One region of the Photobacterium carnosum genome, then DNA from elsewhere that is predicted to be linked to it. Evidence: riboswitches for the same ligand, from Rfam matches in the RefSeq annotation. Region 1 holds a riboswitch; the other holds the start of a gene.

Region 1 (4,382 bases):
TCACGGGGTGGGCGATTAATCGTCACGCCACTGTCTTGTAAGTGTTGGCACAATTGGTAAATATCATCAACACGAAACGCAAGATGACCGAAATTACGACCACCGTTATAAGCTTCTGTATCCCAGTTATAAGTTAACTCTAATAATGGTGATTGTGTCTGAGTGGCGGCTTGTGCTTGAGCCGGAGCGGCTAAAAATACTAATGTAAAACGCCCACGTTCACTATCTTTTCTATTTGTTTCAACTAACCCTAATTTATTGCAGTAGAAGTCCAGTGAGGCATCTAAATCACTGACTCGTACCATTGTGTGTAAATATTCCATTGTTTATCTCCTGATCAAAAAAATCCCCGCGGTTTAGTGCTCTAGAATAAATCAAATAAGCACGAAAACGAACGGGGATTATTGTTAATAATGGTTGTTTTTAATCAGCAGCCGTTACTAATTGTTGTTTTTTATCTTGACGTATATGGTAAACACAACAGCCAACGAACCATACTGAGCTTACAGCGATACCCATAATGGTTGAACCTGTGATACCCATTGCAAGGTAGCCAAGGAAAGCACCAAAAGCAACGGTTAATGCGTAAGGTAACTGAGTCATTACGTGATCCATATGATGACTACCTGCGCCTGTTGCTGACAAAATACTGGTGCTTGAAATAGGTGAACTGTGATCACCAAATACTGAGCCTGCTAATACTGCTGATAGCATAGGCATTAATAAGTTCACGTCACTCGCAATTGCCATATCACCCGCTAACGGTAGCATGATACCAAATGTACCCCAGCTGGTGCCGGTCGCAAAAGACATCCCACATGATAGTAAGAAAACGAGCGCGGGTAATAGCTCAACAGGTAGACCATTTTTTGTTAATGATGCTAAGTATTGTCCTGTTTGCATGTCGCTAACAACTGTACCAATTGTCCATGCAAATAATAGAATGATAATCGCGGGCATCATTGCTTGAATACCTTGAGGTGCTGCTGTTAACCATGTTTTTAGTGGTAACTTTAAGCGTAGTGCTAATACAATAGAAACGGCAAGACTACATAAGGCAGCATAAACTAATGATGAACCAACATCAGTATGCTCTAGCGATCCAATCAGACTAAATGCTTGACCTTTAGCGGTTAATACATCAGCACCACTCATTATCATAAAGCCAACACTAGAAACCGTCAGCGTCAGAATAGGTAACACCATATCAATCATGGTGCCATTACCTTCACCTTCAGTAGTGATTTCTAAGCCTTTAGGGTGACCTTTAGATTCATCCCAAAGTTGACCTTTACGTGCGCGCTCTTCGTGCTTACGCATTGGACCAATATCAAGTTGGAATGTGATAACCACAAGTACCATTAACAACGTAAATACAGCATAAAGATTCATTGGAATCATTTGTACGAACAATGAAATTGGGCTGGTATCAGTAATATCATTAGAGACTAAAATGCCACCAAGGATTGCAATGATATAAGCACCCCATGATGAAATAGGCGTGATAACACATACAGGTGCGGCTGTTGAATCTAGCAGGTAAGCCAATTTGGCGCGTGAAATTTGAAAGCGATCTGTCACAGGACGACAGATTGGCCCAACAGATAAGCTATGGAAAAAGTCATCAATAAAGAAAGCAAATACCATCATACCCGTTAAGATATTAGCACTGCGACGATCTTTACAGCGGCGAACACCCCATTCAGCAAATGCTTTGGTTGCACCCGTTGCGGTCATTAAGCTGATCAAACCACCCAGTAATAACATAAATAATAGCATGTTAACGTTACTGGTATTAATTGCACCATCAGCCCAAACTAAGCCAAGAATTTGATGTAAAAGATATTGTAGTGCTGCGAGTGGGTTGTAATTATTTAGAAGGAATGATCCTGCTAGAATACCCACGCCTAAAGACAACAAGACGCGACGGGTAGTAATTGCAAGGATAACAGCCAGTAGTGCAGGGACTACTGATAATAGTGAATCAGAATATTGGATTAAATTCATGGATCTCTTAAACACCTATAATAAGGTGGAGATCTACCGAAAGGATAGAGAAACAGATTTCTTGAGAAATAATACTTCTTATCCCTATAGGGTAGCGCTCCATAGACAACATAACTATGGCAGTTCTGTACTTATTAAATACAGAACCAGCGATTATTGATGACTCAATAACTACTTCGGCGCTGACTCCTTTCTTCGGTTCTCATAGGGGATCTCCCTCCAACCGAATACTCTTAGGCAGCGCGCCTCTACTCAAAGGATTAGACTTTGACTATACATAGATATTTCTCACAAGCAATAAAAAAACATGCTTATATGTATAACAGGTGCAAATTTAAGCATGTTGATTAACTGATCATTGTTTCAATCGGTTAGTCGTTAATTGTTTCGTTATTGTTGCATATTATTCCGTTATTCGGGATTATTATCTATTGGGTGAGTGAGATTATGAATATTGTGATTTAGTACTGGAGGCTACTGCTACTGCTATTGATATTATCGAAAAGAATAATGCGTAGACTGGAATCATGAATCTAACCAACCATTGTTGTTCATAGTTGATACTCAATTTTATCATTATAGTTATTGGTTAAAATTGGGAGTTATTGACGTTGCTCTTTAAAGATAGAGTAAATATTTTTTACTATTAGATTGATTGATTTTGAGGTACTAGATTCTTATAAATAGGAATAGAAGGGGGGTGCTTCATGAATAGTCATATCTATACTTGCTCATCATTTTATTGGGTAATTTTTAATAAACAATTACTTAGTTATGTTTCTGTAATGGGATGTTTTGAAAATAAGTACGAATGATTATTTAGTGAGTGTGATTTGTCAGTATTTAAATAAATGATTAATAATATTATTTTATATAAGATACCTTTGTTTATATAATAACCAGTTATATAATGTATCTATTACTATAACGAGTTAACAAATATTCACTATTTAGTAGTATTTGTAACCATAATCTAATATTTTATATGGGTTTATAAAAAATAAGGATATTGACTATGAATTTCTTCTTTCGTTCAAAGAAGACCGTGAAAGCAACAACAGCATTGCAAGCAAAGGAAAGGCTTGTGAGTGAAATTACTCGTCATAGAACGTCACGTCATCTGCAATTGATGAAAGATGAGTTAACGCAATTGTTAACGCAATTTTCCCATATTAAAGAGAATAAAATTGACGTTGTTAAAAATACCAAATCACAATTAGTTTTAAAAATTAACGCTAAACTAAGTCATTAAATCATGATGAAGTGTATTATTTTTAGTTATTAAAAAGCCGACATAGTGTCGACTTTTTAATGCGTTAAATTGTTAATTAGAGTGATAATAAAAATTAACGTACCGCTTCAAAGGCCAGTGCTTTTTTCTCAAATACTCGAAACAGTAATGTGAGTATTCCATTGATCGTAAGGTAGAACGCCCCTGCAACAGCAAACACGGTTAAAGTGTCATAAGTTTGTGCATTAATACGTTGTGCGTAACCCATAATATCCATAATAGTAATTGTGCTTGCTAGTGATGTGCCTTTAAAGACTAAAATCACTTCATTTGAATAAGCAGGAACCGCACGACGAATCGCAAAGGGAAGTAATACACCCAATGTTGCTTTGGTATTCATGCCTAATGCACGGCAAGCATGCCATTGACCTTTAGGTATTGCATCAAATGCACCTTTAAATAACTGGGTACTATAAGCGGCGGTATTTAGCGCTAATGCAAGCATGGCACAAAACCATGGTTGGCTTAACCAATCCCATAAAAAACTCTGACGAATAATCTCAAATTGTCCTGGACCATAATAGACTAAAAATATTTGTACTAATAATGGCGTTCCCGTAAACAGAGTAATAACACCACGACTGATCCAATGAATAATAGGTGTACGTAATATTAAACTTGTCGTCATGAATAACGCTAAACTACAGCCTACGAATAAAGACGCAGCGGTTAATTCAAGACTGGTAATAAGACCTTGCACCATTAACCAAAAATTTTGTTCATTCATGCGGTTGCTCCTTGGCTTTTATGTTTTTGGACGCTAGAGCCATCTTGCTCGCTGAATTTCCTTTCGATTATTTTAATAATACGTTGAGTAATCAATGTAATAATTAAATACACGGCAGCAGCGGTGGCATACCAAGTAAAACTTTCATGTGTTGCCGCGGATGCTAATTGAGCTTGCTTTAATAAATCAGTTACACCAATTAATGAAACCAATGCGGTGTCTTTTAATAGTACTAACCATTGATTCGTTAAACCGGGTAATGCATGACGTACTGCTTGCGGTAAAATAATACTGAAAAAAGTACGTTGTTTACTGATGCCTAGTGCGGTTGCTGCTTCTTGCTGTCCTTTGGCTACG
Region 2 (4,382 bases), on a different contig from region 1:
AATTAAAGCCCTAACGCTTCTTTATAATGCGCACGGCACATTGATACATAAAGATCATTACCGCCAATTTCAACTTGATTACCACCAGCAATTGCATTACCTGCAGCATCTTGACGAATCACCATATTCGCTTTACGGCCACAATGACAAATCGTTTTTAACTCAACTAACTTATCTGCCCATGATAATAGATAACGGCTACCTTCAAATAATTCACCAAGAAAATCAGTGCGTAGCCCATAACATAAAACAGGGATGTCTAATTTATCAACCACCTCAGTTAATTGATAAACTTGTTCTTTAGTTAAAAATTGGCTTTCATCAATTAATACGCAATCAATTTTACCTGCATTAGAAAAGTTGATTAATATCTGATAAAAATCATCTGTCGAATTAAATAATTCAGCATCTTCCTGTAAACCAATTCGAGAGCTAACTTTACCTTTACCAAAACGATCATCAATCGCTGCCGTAAAAATAATTGGCGTCATGCCTCGCTCACGGTAATTAAATGATGATTGTAATAGTGTGGTCGATTTCCCAGCGTTCATTGCTGAGTAATAGAAATACATCTGGGCCATTAGCTTTCCTAGTCATACTAATTACATTTAAAAATCGCGAAGATGCTACATAAAATCACCACCAATGAAAAGCACATATATCAACAACGGCTATTATTATTATAAAAAAAACCAGTTGAAAATCATTAACTGGTTCAATTTGAACCCATTAGGTTATTTTAATAACGTGCAACATTAATCTTATGCAGTACCTTTTAATGGTCGACTCGATAACCAAGCTAAGAAGAAACACATCAATACAAATGCAACTAAGGCGACTAAAAATGCTAATACTAATGAATCAGTAATACCTAATATTAAAAATCCAATCGTGGAGATAACCGCTACAGATAAAGCATAAGGCAATTGAGTCGCAACGTGATCAATATGATGACAACGAGCACCTGTCGATGACAATATAGTGGTATCAGAAATTGGAGAACAATGATCGCCAAATACTGACCCTGCTAATACACTGGCTAACATTGGCAACATTAAACTGATTTCAGTCGCACCTGCGAGATCGCCAGCAATAGGCAACATAATTCCAAATGTACCCCATGAGGTTCCGGTTGAAAATGCCATAATGCCTGATAATAAAAACAGGATCATTGGCAGTAAAGCTGGATTAATATTACCTTGAACAAGCGTTGATAAATATTGACCTGTTTTCATATCACCAATAACACTACCAATACTCCATGCAAATAATAAAATCAAAATGGCACCAAACATTGATTTCGCACCAACCCATAAAGTATTACCAACATCTTGATAAGAAATACGCTGACGAAAAACAGGGACAATAGCGGCAACTAAACCAAATGCACCACCTAGACATAATGCTTCACCAACATTAGTATTTTCAAAAGCACCTAATAATGCAAACGGTTTACCTTCTGCTGCTAGCACCTGATAACCGGTAAACACCATAAAAAAGAACGTCGCAATAATAAGAATAATAATCGGCCACACTAAATCACCAATACGGCCATATTGACTCTCTTTAATATCAAGCTCTTCAGTTAAATCTTTAGCCTGTTCATCAACATCACCGCCTACATCAGTGCCTCGACCATGACAAGCCGCTATTTCATGCTTTCTCATCGGGCCAATATCCCACTGGAACCATGACACCACAAACACCATTGCTAATGCGAAAATAGCATAAAAATTCATTGGCGCTAATGTCATAAAAGCACTTAATGGCGTATATTCAGTAACACCATGTGTGACCAATATGCCGCCAATCAAAGTAATAATATATGCGCCCCAGCTTGATGCAGGCATTAATACACACATAGGGGCTGCCGTAGAATCAAGAATATAAGCTAATTTTGAACGTGACACTTGAAAGCGGTCTGTCACAGGACGAGCAATAGAGCCAACAGCAAGACTATTAAAATAGTCATCAACAAAAATGAAGACCCCTAAAAAAGCCGCTAAAAGTTTTGCCCCACGTTTGGTTTTTATTTTTGTCTGTGCCCACTCAGCAAAAGCACGTGTTCCACCAGAAAGCGTTAATAATGCAGTGGTCATCCCCAGTAATATTAAAAACAGCACAATACTCATATTCCAAGTATTGATACCATTATCAGCAATAAATAACCCTTTGATTGATGTAGCAAGATAACCTACTGTATTGATAAAAGAAAAATCATTAAGAAATAATGCGCCAAGTACAACACCGGTACCTAAAGACAATAAAACTCTACGGGTTAAAATCGCTAAACCAAGCGCGACTAATGGTGGAATAATGGATGTTAGTGAGTGAGAGTAATCTATCAAAATTTATAATCTCTATGACAACCAATGATGGTTGGAGATCTACTGCTTGATATAACCATAATGTCATATCACTTTGAGTATAAGGAAAGATGGTTAGCCTCTCTAACCTCAACAGTAGTACTCCATAATTATATTTTTATCTACTATGGTGGTATTACACTTATTCAATGTAACCTCAGTAAGACTATTTAATATCAATTTCTTACGTTGACATTGATTCACTGCACTAATAATCACATTCATATTAGTTATTGATAAATAATGCACCTCAGCTCTTATCATAAAGGAATGGAAAAATTATTCCACTCAAAAAACCAATTGCGCAACAACTAGAGCCACAATTATTAACAATAAAGATTGTAAATAAATAAGTAACGACCATAAACAATCAATAATAACGAAGTGGTATAACATTTTAAAATTTATTAGCATTTAACATATAAAGTTTAGTAACAATATCTAAAACTATTTAGCTTGTGTTTATACATTTAATGAAGAATTATTTTATAAATAGCCTTATTGTTCAAACATAACTATTTTTCAAATAAAGAAATGATTAAAATGTTTTACACATAATGTATAAAAGTATTACTATTGCAAAAAATGTTTTAATGCTGCTATTATTATTTACAGTTAATTAAAAATAACAGGAAATATAAAATGTCTGATGCAATGAAAGCGCTTTTAAACCTTCGAAGCCTACGCGCACTTTCGCGTGAATATACACTAGAGCAACTTGAAGAAGCGTTAGATAAACTAACAACAGTTGTTACTGAACGTTCTGATGCTGAAGCTGAAGAACAAGCAAAAGAAACTGAGCGCAATGAAAAACTGACTCAGTATCGTGAAATGCTATTAGCTGACGGTATTGACCCTGAAGAATTATTAGCAAGTTTAGCAAAAGCACCAAAAACAAAGCGTGCAACTCGTCCTGCTAAATATAAATTCATCGATGAAAATGGCGATGAAAAAACATGGACAGGTCAAGGCCGTACACCTAGTGCACTAAAGAAAGCATTAGATGAAGGCCAACCTCTTGAAGAATTTGAAATCTAATTCATTAGATTAAATAAAAAAGCCTAAACTATTTAGGCTTTTTTTATATCTAAAATTAATACTATGATGACTATTCTGCTCGTAATTATTCTTAGTAAGAATAAAGTATTTATATTCGTTAAATAATGTAAATAAAAAGCCAGACATTAATGACTAACTTTTTAAGCATTACTAAAACTTACTATAAGCTAATAATAATTATTTTATTGAATACGATCGGCTAATGCACTCACAGCCAAAGCAAAATAATGCGAACGATTCCACTTAAGTAATGTTCGATAGTTTTCATAAATTAGATATGACTTACCTTCTCCGCCATCAGGCTGAATTAACCATGCTTGAATCTCTGCATTAGGTAATATGCCATTATTATTACTCATTACACCTAATTGTTGCCACTGAGCTAATGTTTTACCTTTTTCAATTTCGGTGCCTTCATAAGTATCGGCCAATACTTGTGATAACTTAACTGGACGCCCCCAAGTGTATTCACTGTTCCATCCTGAGAGTTTTAAATAATTTGCAGCAGAAGCAAAAACATCGGCCTTCGTATTCCAAATGTCCGCTTTGCCATCACCATTACCATCAACAGCATAAGTCAGATAAGAGGTTGGCATAAACTGACACTGCCCCATAGCGCCAGCCCAAGAACCTTTCATGTCATCAATAGTAATATGACCATCTTGTAATATTTCTAATGCCGCCATGACCTGTTTGCGAAACAGAGCCTCACGGCGGCCATCATAAGCTAATGTCGCTAATGCTTCGATAACATGGTAGTTACCTTGAATTTTACCAAAATTACTTTCTACGCCCCATAAAGCAACAATAAACCGTGGTTGAACACCATACTGCTGACCAATTCGTTCTAGTGCCACTTTATTTTGTTGATAAAGACGATTAGCTTGCTTTACTTTCCAATCAGGTACTGCACGAATAATATATTGCTCTAATGACAGTTTTTTCTCAGGTTGATTC

Evidence for each region. Region 1 has a riboswitch for lysine ahead of GLP24_RS03995 (Na+/H+ antiporter NhaC family protein). Riboswitches for the same ligand answer to the same signal wherever they lie in the genome.
Region 2: another riboswitch for lysine. It lies ahead of GLP24_RS03140 (Na+/H+ antiporter NhaC family protein); the one in region 1 lies ahead of GLP24_RS03995 (Na+/H+ antiporter NhaC family protein).

What each region holds. Positions count from the first base shown of each region.
Region 1 covers NZ_WMDN01000003.1:88,072-92,453, forward strand. The annotation lists gene gloA (lactoylglutathione lyase) at 1-323, opposite strand, end outside; gene GLP24_RS03995 (Na+/H+ antiporter NhaC family protein) at 424-2,007, opposite strand; lysine riboswitch at 2,092-2,266, opposite strand; gene GLP24_RS04000 (hypothetical protein) at 3,023-3,259, shown strand; gene artM (arginine ABC transporter permease ArtM) at 3,354-4,025, opposite strand; gene artQ (arginine ABC transporter permease ArtQ) at 4,022-4,382, opposite strand, start outside.
Region 2 covers NZ_WMDN01000002.1:251,823-256,204, reverse strand. The annotation lists gene GLP24_RS03145 (thymidine kinase) at 3-581, opposite strand; gene GLP24_RS03140 (Na+/H+ antiporter NhaC family protein) at 762-2,351, opposite strand; lysine riboswitch at 2,456-2,628, opposite strand; gene GLP24_RS03135 (H-NS family histone-like protein) at 3,009-3,404, shown strand; gene GLP24_RS03130 (lytic murein transglycosylase) at 3,608-4,382, opposite strand, start outside.